DNA from 2 places in the Paenibacillus sp. IHB B 3415 genome. Region 1 is predicted to be linked to the other one. Evidence: riboswitches for the same ligand, from Rfam matches in the RefSeq annotation. Region 1 holds a riboswitch; the other holds the start of a gene.
What was found. Region 1 has a riboswitch for cyclic di-GMP ahead of QW71_RS24030 (flagellar assembly protein A). Riboswitches for the same ligand answer to the same signal wherever they lie in the genome.

Region 1 (7,684 bases):
GTGCGGATTTAAGATCGCTGATCAGACACTCTATATGGCTGTACTTATCCTCCAGCAGCAGCATAACCACCAGACCGTATTTCACGGATTGCTGGCGGGATTCTACATTCTTGGCCAGCAGCCGGGCGGCTTCCCGCAGTCCGCCAACTTCAGTCAGCAGCAGACTGGAGAAGCGGTGCAGGCGGTGCTGGTGTACCCCGGCAAGTCCGGTGTGCAGGCTGCAGCCGGTTACTTGACCGCTTATATAGATACTGCCGGTAGCCGTAATTGTAGATTGGCAGACGTTGCCGTAGACATACACATTCCCTAACGCCTCAATACACATAGGGCCTTCAATATCTGAGGGTACAACGATGTCACCTGCAAACATAATCTCACGGGCCGTTGCCGCCATTTCCTTGGTGATGAGGCATAGGGCCGGGAAATCGCAGGTTGTGACGCTGCCGGAGTCTCCGCAGATGCGGGGTCTGCCCGTACGCAGAGCCGCGATCTCCCCGTTTGGAAGCAGCCGTGCATTGTCTCCGGCTGCGAAATAAATATCCTGCGGTGGAGGTGGAGGCAAGATGCCTCCTTCTACGTCAAATCCGGGAAATCCCTCTTCGGGCGGCAACTTGCGGGCAAAGACCTCTCCCTCTCTGGCGAAGGGGGCTCCCGGAAACCGGAGATAATCTAAGGAATCTGCAGCTTCCGCAGTTCGCCCCTCCCGGAGCATTCCATTGCCTGTGAGCGTATGCTCCGGTAGGGATAGCTGCAGCCTTGATTTCTTGCCGGGCAGCGGGGCTCTCCCTTCTGCGATACAGACAGGGAGATATGTAGGGTTGTTCAGTTCGGCGTATAGGGCCGGGATATTCAGATTCCGCAGAATGGAGCGGTTATCCAGCGAAGAGAGAATCTGTTCTATGGTGAGCGTGGACAGCAGCATCGCCCGGTTAGGCTCGGCCCGGACTGCGGCTTCGAAGGAAGCCGGACAATTGACCAGATTCCAGGCGTACTTCTCTGCACGGTACAAGGTGAAATGCACTTTGAGCTTGTCAGGTGAAACTGTAATCTGATACTGTGGCTTCTCGCAAATTTCCCAGGTAATATGATCCGCTGAGGTAACCTCAATAGGCTCTGTAACGGTCTTCCAGTTGATCTTCAGCACTACAGGATGAACAGCAGAGATCCGGGCGGGCTTGCCGCCAGAGAGCGGGGGAGTAATGAAGATCTGATTATTCTGCACAAGGATGATTCCATCCTTATCTCCATTCATCCCGCCGGAAGTCTGGCCCTCCACAGAGAAAGAATCCAGGAATCCGGTACGTTCAAGCATCAAGGATTCCACGAAATCATATCGGGTTGGTTCGATGAATTGCTGCGGCATTAGCTTAACCTCGCTTTTTCGTATAATCAATGGCATTCGTACAGAAAAGAGCATCATAAAGCCTGAGGGATCACCCGGTGACTGATGGCTTACGTGGTCTCTATTGGCAGCCTGGCGACCATAAACGCGGAGTCTCTGCATTCTTAGGCCCATTGCTTTGCGTCCTACCCTTTCAGGAAGTTTGCCTTTAGAAATAGATCAATGATATACACTCAGCATGAGGCGATTTCAATCGACTGTAATCGACAAAAAAGGTCATAACTGGTTCCTGCGCTGCAGGAACTTCTGCAAACAAGCTTAATTCTAGTACTTAAGGAGCTATTTTTCAACTGTATTCTGCCAATTTATCAATAATCTTAAAATGTGCAGCTCTAAGTTGCCTGAAAAACTGGTTTCCCAGCGCTTACAGCTTATGGGAGGACCCCTTCTGACAAAGCCGTTGTTGCTCAACCCGTGCTGCTAATTGAATTATTGTACAAACAATGATATGTTTCAGCCCTATGACTGCCAATAATCCGCTAAAAATCAATGCGTGTAAATTCCAGTTGAACCGAGAGGGCAGAGTGGAAGTGAATTGAAATTCAATGACTTGTCGGTCATTGAATCCTGTGCCCATAGTCAGAGCTCACAGGGCACTTTATTCCTGGAGCATCATATGCTGCTGTTCGTGCCGAAAGGGAATTATACGATCCGTTATGCGGGGCTTGTGCATGTGGTGCAGGAGAATCAAATGGTGCTGCTGCCCAAGTCCATCGCCGTTGAATATGAGAAATCGGGCCAGCCGGATAACGGTTATCTGCTGGAATGTAGGCAGGCAGTGACCATCCTCCGGTACATTTGCCGCTGGGCATTGACACGCTGGCCCGGTACAGTGAGAAGGCGGAGCAGTTCGAGCAGGAGATCAGCACTTGGCATAGTGTTATTACGGGAACAGATCATGAGGATGTATTCTAAAGCTGAATAGGCTTAACCGCACAGAAAAAAAGGGACGCTCCCAAGCTTATAGCTTATGGGAGAGTCCCTTTTGTATGAATCGTATAGCGCGCGCCGGTGCAGCCTTGGCGGGCTGTGCTGCGGCTGAGATTGCCGCATAATCGGCACGTTCGATCTCTTCAAGAATCCGGTTCAGATGCGAGAACACCGCGCCAAGATCACGGAATGCGGCGAGCGGGCATTGGCCCTGCAGCTCAGAGAACCAGGCCAGCTGCACATCACGGGCGCGGCGCAGGCTCTCGGGGAGCGAACGCCCGCATTCCGCATCCGACAGCGTCCGGGTTCCATATAAGGCAATGCAGTCTGCAGTTGCCGTCACGACCTCTGTCATCCAGTCGGCTGCGGCATAATGGGCAGGGAGCAGCGAGAGCTCTTCGGAAATTCCTTTGACGTAGGAATGCACCCTGCTGAGATGGGAGGTTGCCTGTGACAGCGTACCGAGCTCTTTGCGGCACTGGTAATGGGAGAGCGTGAAGTGAAGCTCCTTCTGCAGCTGCTTGCTCTTGCCCAGCAGTTCACCGGAAAGCTTAAGCGCGGTCAGCGCCTGCGTAGCATCCCGTCCGCCGGACGTCAGGCCGGTTAAGGCATCGGACAGTGTCAGGCTGCCCCTCAGTGCCAAGTCTTTGACCTTGACGAACCCCTTGGGCGGAACGATAATCATATTTATGATTAAGGCAATCAGTACACCGATTAAGGTTTCGGCGACTCTCCAGACGATGTACCCATCATGATAGAAGGTGAGCGCCAGGACGGAAGTGACGCCAACCTGTGAAACGGCCTGGATATTAATCCGGCAGGCGGTGGCTACGCCTATGCCGAGCAGCAGCATCAGCAGGATCGAGAGCGCACCAACATCGAAGAAGCGGCCCACAACCAGACTGGCGATTCCGCCTAGCACAATACCGAGCAGCCGGTACACCCCTTTTTCGAGGGAGGCTTTGACGCTGCTCTGGGTGATAAGAATCGCCGCCAGCGGCGCAAAGTACAGATAACGGTCGCCATACAGGCTGTGTACCGCGAGCCAGGATAGTGATGCAGCAAGGGTAACACGTATCATATAAAGGGATAATCCGAACTTCTCAAGGCGGTCTTGTAACCCCTCGTTCATGGTAGTCATCTTCTTTCGCAAATGTAAGAAAAATTTTATGTTTTTCAGCCGTTTTCATTATAGCACCTCAAAACAGGCCCCGCCGGGTCCATTTTTTACGAACTTGTTAAGTTTCTGCAATGCATTTAATAATGTAAGCTATCGCATATATAGGATTATTCCTATATGCTATATATATTGAAGTCTGCCCGACATGGGGAGGAATTGTCGCTTATCCGCGCTGAGCATGCTGTTTCTGGATTGTCTCCCGCAAGAAGCGGGTAAAATAGGTTGTACTACATAAGTTAAGGGAGGTTGTTAGCTATAGCTACCCCGGAAGGCACTATTATTTCATTTGATCAGGTTATTAAGCAATATGACGACGAAGAGGCTGTATTAAAAGGCGTGAGCTTCGAAATTGAACGCGGTAAATTCTATACTCTGCTGGGCCCCTCGGGCTGCGGGAAAACGACCATTCTGCGACTCATCGCCGGCTTCGCCGAGCCGACTGAAGGTTCTATTTATCTGAACGGTAAAATCATCAACCACATTCCCGCCAACGAGCGGCAGGTCAATACGGTATTCCAGGACTATGCGCTGTTTCCGCACCTGAACGTATTCGAGAATGTGGCTTTCGGACTGCGGATTAAGAAGCTTAAGAAGGATGTTATTAATCAAAAGGTGCAGGAAGCGCTGCGCTTCGTCAACCTGGTCGGCTATGACCAGCGGGCCATTAATGAAATGTCCGGAGGACAAAGACAGCGGGTCGCAATTGCACGCGCGATTGTCAACGAGCCGCAGGTTCTGCTGCTGGACGAGCCGTTATCGGCACTGGACCTTAAGCTGCGCACGGAGATGCAGTATATTCTGCGGGAAATGCAGCAGCGGCTGGGCATCACCTTCATTTTCGTTACCCATGACCAGGAAGAAGCGCTGGCAATGTCCGACTGGATCTTCGTCATGAACGGCGGAAAGATTGAGCAGAGCGGTACGCCTAATGATATCTATGATGAACCGATCAACCGGTTCGTGGCGGATTTCATCGGCGAGTCGAATATTGTACCGGGCGTAATGATTGAGGACTATGTGGTTGAGTTTAACGGCCACCGGTTCGAGTGCGTCGATGCCGGTCTGAAGCCGAATGAATCTGTGGAAATTGTGATCCGTCCTGAGGATCTGGAGATTGCCACCGTTGAAGCGGGCAAGCTCAAAGTGCGCGTAGATTCCCAGCTGTTCCGGGGAGTGCATTATGAGATCAGCTGCTATGACGGCTCGGGTCACGAATGGCTGGTCCATTCCACCCGCAAGGCGGAGGTCGGCAGCGAAATCGGGCTGTATTTTGATCCGGAAGCGATCCATGTTATGCGTTTCGGTGAAACGGAGGAAGAGTTCGACAAACGTCTGGAGGCTTACGGCGAGGTGGAGAGCCATGAAGAGTAAGGGCAAGTCGTATTATCTCATCCCGTATTACCTGTGGATCGCGCTGTTTGTCATTGCGCCGGTGCTGCTGGTTATCTATTACTCCCTGTTCGATCTGGACGGGAAGCTGACGCTGGATAACTACGTCAATTTCTTCACACCGGTATATATGAGAATGATGCTGAATTCCTTCTGGTATGCTTTTCTGATCACACTGTTCTCGCTCTTGGTGGCATATCCGGCTGCTTATCTGCTGACGCGCACGAAGCACAAGCAGCTGTGGCTGCTGCTGATTATTCTGCCGACATGGATCAATCTGCTGCTGAAGACGTATGCCTTCATCGGTATCTTCGGCACCTTCGGCCCGGTCAACAATTTCTTTGATCTGGTGGGGCTCGGGGAGCAGCAGATCCTATTCACCGGCTTCAGCTTTGTGTTTGTGTCCGTCTATATTTTCATTCCATTCATGATTCTGCCGATCTTCAGTGCACTGGATGAGATGAATCTGTCGCTGGTGGATGCTGCGCGTGATTTGGGCGCCTCCGGCTGGACGACGTTCCGGCGGGTTGTATTCCCGCTCACGATCTCCGGGGTCCGCTCCGGCTGCATGGCGGTATTCATTCCCGCGCTGTCGCTGTTTATGATTACGCGTCTGATTGCCGGCAACCGGGTGATTACACTCGGCACCGCCATTGAGCAGCATTTCCTGGTCACACAGGATTGGGGCATGGGCTCCACGGTTGCGGTATTCCTGATCGCCATTATGGCGCTGTTCATGATTCTTACGGGCAGCTCGCGGAAAGGAGGACGCGCGTGAAGAGCAAGAATAGAAACAAAATCAAAAATAAAAACGGGATCGCGAATATCTATCTGGTGCTGGTCTTCCTGGTTCTGTACGCGCCGATTTTCTATCTGATGTACTACTCGTTCAACAGCGGCGGAACCATGCATGAATTCGAGGGCTTCACGCTGGATTATTACCGCGAAGTCGTGGCCGATACCCGGCTGATGATTATTATGATTAACACACTGGTCATTGCGCTGCTGTCCTCGGCGATTGCAACGCTGATTGCGATCATCGGAGCACTGGCGATTCAGCATGTCCGCAGCCGCCGGGCCAAGAATACGCTGCTCTCGCTGAATAATGTGCTGATTGTCAGCCCGGATGTAATTATCGGAGCCTCCTTCCTGATCCTGTTCACGATTGTTGGGATCAAGCTTGGCTTCACCTCCGTTCTGCTCTCGCATGTGGCGTTCAGCATTCCGATTGCCGTCATTATGATCCTGCCGCATCTGCAGGAGATGAGTCCGACACTGACCGACGCCGCCCGGGATCTTGGGGCCACGCGCCGTGATGTGCTCACGAAGGTGATTCTGCCGATCATCAAACCGGGGATCTTCAGCGGATTCTTCATGGCCCTGACCTATTCCCTGGATGATTTCGCGGTAACCTTCTTCGTAACAGGCAACGGATATTCCACCTTGTCGGTTGAGATCTATTCGAGGGCGCGCCAAGGGGTCTCATTGTCGATTAACGCACTGTCGACACTGATCTTCCTCTTCACCATCCTGCTGGTAATAGGCTACTACTACCTTAACCAGCGGAAGAGCCGTCCGGCTATGCATATTGCAGAACCGGTTGCTGAAGCGGGGGTGCCTAGATGAAACAGCTGGTAAATACATTTCTGGCGATTCTGATCGTAGCATTCGGGCTGATGTTCCTGGCCTCCAGGCTGAACTCGGCCGAGGGCTATTCCGGCGGCAATACGCTGACGATCTACAACTGGGGCGATTACATCGATCCCGAGCTGCTGGAGCAGTTCCAGGAGGAAACCGGCATTACGGTGATCTACCAGACCTTTGACTCCAATGAGGCGATGCTGACCAAGGTTGAGCAGGGCGGTACGGTCTTCGATGTCGTGGTCCCTTCCGACTATGCCATTGCCAAGATGCGGGAAGAGAACCTGCTGCTGCCGCTGGATCACAGCAAGCTTCCGAATCTGGCCAATATCGGTTCCAAATTCATGGATCTGTCCTTTGATCCCGGCAACCTGTATTCGGTGCCTTATTTCTGGGGGACGGTAGGTATCATCTACAACCCTGAGATGACGGAGGGCATCGATTTCAGCAGTTGGGATTCGTTGTGGGACAAGCGGCTGGACAATAATATCTTCCTGGTCGATGGAGCACGCGAGGTGATGGGCATGGCGCTGAACAGTCTGCACTATTCTGTCAATGACAGGAATGAAGAACATCTGCAGGAAGCGCTGGCCAAGCTGAACCAGCTGTCGCCGAATGTGAAAGCGATCGTCGGCGACGAGATCAAGATGCTGCTGGCGAACGAAGAGGCGGCTGTCGGAATCGTCTGGTCCGGCGATGCTTCAGAGATTATGGATGAGAACGACAAGCTGGATTACGTTGTGCCTGAAGAAGGCTCGAACATATGGTTTGACAACATGGTCATTCCGCGCGGAGCAGCCAATATCGAAGGGGCACATAAGTTCATCAACTTCATGCTCCGCCCGGATGTGGCGGCGCAGAATACGGAATACGTCGGCTACTCTACGCCGAACGTTCCTGCCCTGAAGCTGCTGCCGGAGGACATCTCCGGCGACGAGCGCTTCTACCCGCCCGCCGAGATCACAGACCGGCTGGAGGTCTATGATAACCTCGGCAAGCGGATGCTTGCCCATTATAACGAGCTGTTCCTGAAGTTTAAGATGAATAAGAAGTAGGTTGCCGGTCATTGGAGTGCCCGCATGCGGAGGTTTCGCATGCGGGTTTTTTTTGCTGGGGGGAGAGAAGGGGGGGAGGCTGGAGGG
Region 2 (7,684 bases), on a different contig from region 1:
GCTGGCAGGACTCACCTCCGGCATATGGACCCGGGAGCAGCTGGAGAGCTTCAATAAGGCCGAGAAGGTATTCTCGCCGCAGATGGAGACGGAAGAGCGTGAGCGCCGTTACAACGCCTGGCAGGACGCGGTGTCCCGGACAATGGGCTGGGAGAAGCATGAAGGACAGAGGTAAGGAGAACAGCTGTTGATATGACAGGCTGCGCTTACCGAATGAATCGGATAAATTCACCTCAGGCAGGATGAACGCTGCAGGTTCTGTCTGGGGAGAGTCGAGCCCTGATGTATACATAAAGAAACAGCCCGCTGGCAGGAGTTCTGCTGCGGGCTGTTTGGATATTAACAAGAAACTATAAGTTCAACAGCTAAGATTAATACTCCATTACAAAAGCGACGTTCTGCCATCCGGCGCCTACTGTCCAGAACAGGACCTTATCTCCGCGTTCCAGCTGTCCGGTAGTCACTGCTTTGTGCAGGGCGATAAACGGGCTGCTGGTGGAGGTGTAGCCGAATTCATCCCCGATGTAGACGGCTGCATCAGCGTCAATTCCGGTTTTGCCGGAAACGGCCTTGATGTTCGGAAGTGACAACTGCGAGAAGCAGGCGGCCTTGATGGATTCAGGTGCGATTCCGTTATTGCTGAGCAGGGTGTTGATCGATTCTGAAGCAGCATCCACACAGATGGAATCATCGAACGGGATGAACTTCACATTGAATTCTCCGGCAGCCACACCTGTACGTCCGAGATTAGCTAAACCTTCCGCCGGGAACAGCGAGTTGCCGTAGACGCAGGTATCGGTCTGATAGATCGAATCGATGAAGCCTACCGAATTCTCGTCACGCTCCAGAATGAGCGCGGCAGCTGCATCGCCGAAGTTGGCGTAATATACCGGGTCATTCTTGTTCGCATGCGGGGCAACGTAGTCAGAACCGATGACAAGTGCACGGCGGATTCTCGGGTTCGCCATCATTTGACGGCTGACCTGTTCAACCGAAGCGGTCATTCCTGCACAGTTGGCATTACTGTCGATACAGATCGTATGCGATGCACCATTAATCAGGCGGTGAATCATCAATGAGTTCGTTGGGAAAATATATTCAGGAGTCTGGCTTGCATAAGCGATCAGGTCAATGTCTGCGCCGGTCAGGCCGGTCTTGTCCAGTACATTGCTTGCGGCTTCAAAAGCCATCGTCAGGGAGTTCTCATCCTTGCTGTCGATACTGTAGCGGTTTTCACGGCCAAGAGCAGCCAGCAGGCCACGGATATCAATTCCCTTCTCATCGAAGTGCTGAATGAAAAAGTCATTGCCGATGCTTTTGCTTGGATGATAGATATCAATGTCCTTAATGCGAATCCCTGCCATAGTAAACCTCCTAAAAGTTTTGTAGCCCGTAAGCATACACTTAGTTTCGTGAGCGAATCTTGCGTTTCAAACCGCTAATAATGGTTTAAAAATAAGTTAACTTAAGCTTGTACCGTGGATGTGATTTCCAGGTTTTCGAGTCCTGCTTTGCGGCCCAGACGCGCCAGCTGCATTTTGAGAATAGGGTTATTCTCAAGGGTAAGGCTCACTTTTTGGAAACCGTCTGCCTTGAACATGATGAAGCAGCCTTCGAGCAACGGCACAACATCAGGAGCGGTTACATTAAGCTTGCGGCAATCGATATCCAGTGCATATTCGGACGGGTTGATCGGATTGATGGTCTGCTGATAGGCTTGTATCGATTTAAGACCGTCCTCGTTCGAGAAGGTTCCTTCCAGATCGATGTTAATTACTTTCTTCGCAGTGTCCGTCTTCAAAATAAATTGTCCCATGTTCATCTCTCCCATAATTTTAATTGCATGATTATTCAGAGTGACCTGATGATTCATCATGTTAATATCCCGAAAAACTACGTTCCTACGACTAAATTCGACAAAGTAAACTTGGTTTTGGGATATTTTGCCTTCATTATAACCAGAACTTTCTTAAATACGCAATACAAAAGTCGAATGATGTAATATTATGCTATTAATTAACGAATTTCTTCCAGCGTCTCCAGCAGAACATTGAACGCCGAGATTACTCTGGGTGCGCCGATACAAGGTGTCAGGTGTAGCAGGATACCTTTGATTTGATCTACGGTCATCCCCACGCGGAGCGCCATTACATAGTGAACACCCAACTGCTCAAATTGTCCCATGGTGATCAAAGAAGAGATGACAGCAATTTCTTTCCAGTCAGAACCGATGGTGGTCCGCTGAAAAATATCACCGTATGCATTGCCCATGATATACTCGGCTAATTCGGGAAAATGCTCTTTAATAGGAGCTAGGGCTTTGGCCCCATAGTCCCCGGAAAGATTGGTGAAATGATCCAGTCCGCTGTCTACGTTCATATTCACTTGTTTGCCTCCTGATAGTAAGTTAGAGAATCTGTAAGATACAGCCTAGTTGAGATCCAGTGTACGGTGGGCCGTAGGAGGCACTTCGTCACGGTCGGTCAACAGCTCAATAACGGCTACGCGGTTAAGTTCAACTGCTTGGCTGATTGCAGACGCAAACTCCTCTTGCGTCTCCGCGCGGAAGCCGGTGGCTCCCAGGGACTCAGCAAACTTCACTGCATCCAGAGGGACTTCGAAAAGCGTTCCATCGATACGGCCGGTTGTTTTTTCCATACCCTTAAGTGCCATATCCAGCTGCATATTGTTCACAACAATGAAAATAACCGGGATATTCTTGCAAACCGCTGTGTTAATTTCAGTTCCGAGCATCATGAAACAGCCGTCACCGGTAATGCAGAAGACCGTCTCTTCCGGCGAAGCAGCCTTGGCACCGATGGCCATGCCGATTGAATTCCCCATGCAGGCGAAGTAGGCATCAAATACAAAGCTCCCCGGTTTCTTCACGTTGAACCATTTGACCGCATTGAAGCCGTGGCTGCCGTCATCAACAAACACGCTGCTGTTGTATGGAATCAAATCGCTCATCGTGCTCATTACCGAAGCCAGCGAGAGCTTGGACAGCACAGGCAGTTCTTCAGTATAGTGATTGGAGATCTCTATTTCACGTCTGGTTATGGTGGACGGATCAATCTTGCTGAGATACAGCTCCAAGTTGTCACGCAAATCGCCGCCGACGGAAAGGGTACGGGAAGTCAATATTTTACCGACAAAGGTTGGATCCACATCAAACTGGATCAGCTGTTCCGGATGATTCTCCCTCTTAAGATTGCATATGGTCATATCGCTCAGACGCGAACCAAGCACGATAAACAGATCACTGTTGTTCAACATCTCATCCCCGTGCGTACATCCGCCAACGCCCACAGGACCGTGATAGAGCGGGTGATCCGCAGCAATGGCTCCTTTACCACCGGGAGAGGTTACTACAGGTATGTTGAAGGTCTCGGCCAATTGAACCAGTTCCTTGTGCGCACCGGAGCGGTTAACCCCTTTACCCGCAATGATCAGAGGTCTGCTGGAAGCATTGATCGCTGAAATGACCCGTTCGTAGTTGGCGTAGCTGACGAGCCTTTCCCGCTGCGGAAGGACAATCCGGCATTCTTCAAGGCGCTCGGTCTGAACATCAAACGGAATACATAAATGAACAGGTCCTTTCTTGTCACCAAGGGCGATAGACAGGGCATGATTGAAAATCGTACCGAAATGGTCGCCGCGTTCAACTAGCTTGCTGAAAAGAGTGGCCGGTCTGAACATGTCCGCCAAATCGGCGAGATAGGATGTGGAATCCTGACACTGGGGAATCCCCAGCTCTTTAATGGATTGATGACCGGTAATGAAGAGCACCGGGAGATTGTTGGCTTTGGCGTGTGCTGCTGCGGTTAGCAGGTTCGTTCCGCCTGGACCGGAGGTGCCGAAGGCTACCCCGAGACTGCCTGTTTTCAGTGCATAGCCGCCTGCTGCGAAGCCGGAGCTGGACTCATGCCGGCCGGGAATAAACTCAATGCCACAGTCAACAAGTTTGAGAGCTATAGGACAAATGGACTTGCCAATAATACCAAAAGAATGTGTTACCCCAAGATCGCGTAATGCTTCCGCCATATAATCTGCAACTGTCTTCAGAACATCCACCCCACAAGTTGTTTTTTGATTGTATGCTAGCAATAGAAAACCTGTACTCGAAATAGGAGCACAGGCCTGTTGCACGAATCACTATTACTGAACGCGGATTCCCGGACGTTCATAGTTTTTCAGCAACCTGGCTGTCATGATCTCACCGGATAAGTGAGACTGTAGATCCATGGCTTTGCGTCATTCCCTTTCGGTGAATTTTGCCTCATATGTTGTTATCAATACAGCGAAGGATAATTTTCCTTTACAATATATTCCTCGCTCGCCTTTTGTCAATAAGCCCTTTGCAGCAAAACGCGAAATTTGGCGAATATTCAGATGTAATAGGAGATGAAATATTAGATATTCAAACTTTTGAAAATGGATGCGTCTGGAAGACCAAAGTCTTATAATGCAAATGCAGAAAAAGAGCAGAATTTAATCAGCATAAGCCATAAGCCTCATAACATTAGAGGAACCTCATGAAACCATTCATATGTATTAGAATTATAGGCTGGGAGAACCCGGGAATAGGTCTTAAGAAATGGGTAATTGAAATTTAAAATAATGTTAGTTTATTAGTAATAAAGAATTAGCAGTAAAGAAGTGCAAAGGCGTTTTTTTAGGGTTATGCACTATTTTAACACTTTGTGAATATTACATTACAATCTTCTTTTTTCATGCCAAAAAGAGACCATTCCCGCAGACTGCTCTGCGGAAAAGGTCTCTTTGGGCTGCTGCTAGAATTTGAAAATATGGATTGTTTTTTGCAGCTGGAAGACAGATTGTGTCATTTTCTCGGTCTCTTCCGCTACGGACTGCAGGGCATGAATTTGTTCGTTCATCGCTGCGGATACCTCCTCGGTACCTGCTGCCGTCTCCTGGGTAATAGCCGAGATATTCTCGATCGCCCCGGAGATCTTGAGCGCACTCTCCAGCATCAGATCACTCTCTGCGGAGAAGGAGGAGATCTGCTCGGTTATGTATTGGACACTATGTACGATCTGCGCGAAAATATGTGCGGTTTCCGTAATCATCTCGTTCTGCACCTGAACAACCTCTTCATTAATAGCGATGTTATCGATAGCCTGCTTGATATCGGCCTCGATGCTGCGGACCAGCCCGAATACTTCCTTGGTGGAGGCGGTTGATTCTTCGGCAAGCTTGCGCACCTCCTGGGCTACAACTGCGAAACCGCGTCCGTGCTCGCCTGCGCGTGCAGCTTCAATCGAGGCGTTAAGCGACAAAAGATTGGTCTGTTCGGCAATTTCCGTGATGGTCTTGGTAATCATGGTAATTCCGCGGGCATTCTGTGAGAGCGCTTCGATCGTATCTGCTACTTTTTGTGTAGCCTGGATATTCTTCCGCATGCCTTCGGCTTGAGTGTCCACGGACTGGCGTCCCTTTTCAACCAGCTCCAGCGTATGGGTAGAGCGTTTATTCATTTCCTTGGTAGAGTTCGTATAATTGGAGACTTTGGTTTCGATATCTTTGATCGATTCCGTCATGTCGGCAATATCCACCGAGATTTCATTCGCACCCAGGGCAAGTTCGTTGGAAGAGGAGGCTACTTGTGCCATTACGATCTTCAGGTTCTGGTTCTTGTCCTCAATACCCCGGCTGGCATCCATAACCTGGCGGGTAAGCTGTGAAACGTCGGTTAAGATCTTCTTCAATTTATCGATCATAGTGTTGAAGGAGCGGCTGATGTCGCCCATTGATCCGTTCTCGTCTGCACGGCTGGTGAAGTCGCCTTTGGCGATCGTATGCGTCACATTGGAGATATCCTCAAATGAAGATGTAAGCGTTCTCTCAATGAAGCGCGCAAGCGGGTAGGTCAGTGCAGCCAATACCGCAATTAGAATAATACCGATAATCACCTTTCCCATTGCAATGAGCGTAATTAACACAGGGACAGCGAATAAAGCGGCAACCAGGTAACATCCGGCAACGATTCTTTGTTTTAACGGCAGCTTGTTCATCCAGTCCATAGACTATAGTTCCCCCTAGAAATAAATATTGTGCATTGTAATATTATAGGGGATTAAAGCGTAATCGGTCTATTGTAAGAACTGACATAAAACTTCTTTCCGGGCTGCTCCAAAAAAGTATGTTTACACATTGTCTTCATATAATGCAGCCGCTTCCCGCAGAGTGGCGGCAACATTGTCTGCAAGCTCCGCCGGAGCGGTAACTCTAATGCCCGGGCTTAGGGATAAGATGATCCGGCAGGCAGACTCCGGCGTATTGAATTCGGCTTCGACTGAGTGCCAGCCGGGTGAGGCTGAATGCTCCTGGAATAGTACGGAAACATAACGTTCTTGTTTAAGATCCTTCATTATATTGTCCTTCACGAGCAGCTTGGCAGGATAGCGGGGCAATGCAGATTTGAATGCCATGGTAGAAGCTTCCCAGTATTGCGCCAGATTGAAATCTTGAGGTCTGCTAAAATATTCATCCGTGACTTCAGCACTACTTATTCTGGATACCCGGTAGGTCCGCATTTCACCGCCTGTTTCGGCCACGGTATACCAGACACCACGTTTAGCTACGAGTCCAAAGGGTGAAATCAGCCGCTCTGATCTCTCCTCCCCGCGCATGTAACTGATTTTCACTTTACGGTCTTCCCATATAGCCTCCTGTAATGCAGTTAGACTGGGATAGGTTTCACCCGACGGATGCCAGCCCGCGCCATCAATATGAATACGCTCATTAAGAAGACTGAAGGCAGCAGCGGGCTGTCTTGCACCAGCAGCCTGCAGCTTACGGACAGCGGAAGAGAACTCCTCCTGAATCCCCAGTGCCTGCAGAATTGCCGGGTCTGCCGGCAGCAGCAGTGCACCAATCTCTTTGGGGTTCATACCTGTCAGGGAGGTCCGGTAACCCTCAGCCAGCCTCCAGCCTCCCTCACGGCCGCGTTCTGCCAGCACGGGAATGCCGGAGATGCTCAGTGACTCCATATCCCGGAAGATGGTCCGTTCGGAAACCTCCAGCGTTTGTGCCAGCTCGCGGGAGCTTATTTTACCGCGGCTTTGCAGCAGCAGCAGAATGGATAATAAACGGTCTGCTCTCATGGATGAAGGCCTCCTGGTTATAATGAAATTTTTCCCGATTATTCAAGAACGGCAAAGCCGTTTCCGCTTAAGCAGAACATATTTTAAGTTTATCATATATATATGTCAGTTGATGTCATATATAAGAGTTAATATTAATAAAGAGAGCCGGTTGGTGCAAGATAGCTTCTAGATAACTTCATGATCATCTGATGAAAGCTGAGAGGAGCGGATATAATGACAGATTTACAGGGGAAAGTTGCATTAGTTACAGGCGGGAGCAGGGGAGCGGGCAGAGGCATTGCCCTGGAGCTGGCCCGGGCAGGAGCGTATGTGTATTTTACGGGAAGAAACGCCGGTTCAATGCAGGAAGGGGGCGAACGGACACTTGCCGGTGTACTCAGTGAGATTCACAGCTTCGGCGGAGAAGGCGCGTATATCCGCTGTGACCACACCAATGACGCGGAGACGGAAGCTGTGATCCGGCAGATTGCCGCGGAGCAGGGCAAGCTTGATATTCTGGTCAATAATGTCTGGGGAGGCAATAATCTTCCGATTGAGAACAAGCCCTTCTGGGA

Region 2: it holds a riboswitch for cyclic di-GMP, as region 1 does, so the genes downstream of both, QW71_RS18575 (thiamine pyrophosphate-binding protein) here and QW71_RS24030 (flagellar assembly protein A) in region 1, are expected to answer to the same signal.

The regions. Positions count from the first base shown of each region.
Region 1 covers NZ_JUEI01000059.1:90,543-98,226, forward strand. The annotation lists gene QW71_RS24030 (flagellar assembly protein A) at 1-1,363, opposite strand, end outside; cyclic di-GMP riboswitch class I at 1,466-1,559, opposite strand; gene QW71_RS24035 (hypothetical protein) at 1,938-2,327, shown strand; gene QW71_RS24040 (aromatic acid exporter family protein) at 2,364-3,464, opposite strand; gene QW71_RS24045 (ABC transporter ATP-binding protein) at 3,759-4,883, shown strand; gene QW71_RS24050 (ABC transporter permease) at 4,873-5,679, shown strand; gene QW71_RS24055 (ABC transporter permease) at 5,700-6,527, shown strand; gene QW71_RS24060 (PotD/PotF family extracellular solute-binding protein) at 6,524-7,597, shown strand.
Region 2 covers NZ_JUEI01000041.1:53,771-61,454, forward strand. The annotation lists gene glpK (glycerol kinase GlpK) at 1-175, shown strand, start outside; gene QW71_RS18560 (3-oxoacyl-[acyl-carrier-protein] synthase III C-terminal domain-containing protein) at 372-1,364, opposite strand; gene QW71_RS18565 (hypothetical protein) at 1,466-1,816, opposite strand; gene QW71_RS18570 (carboxymuconolactone decarboxylase family protein) at 2,017-2,379, opposite strand; gene QW71_RS18575 (thiamine pyrophosphate-binding protein) at 2,431-4,044, opposite strand; cyclic di-GMP riboswitch class I at 4,193-4,289, opposite strand; gene QW71_RS18580 (methyl-accepting chemotaxis protein) at 4,794-6,044, opposite strand; gene QW71_RS18585 (YafY family protein) at 6,168-7,127, opposite strand; gene QW71_RS18590 (SDR family NAD(P)-dependent oxidoreductase) at 7,344-7,684, shown strand, end outside.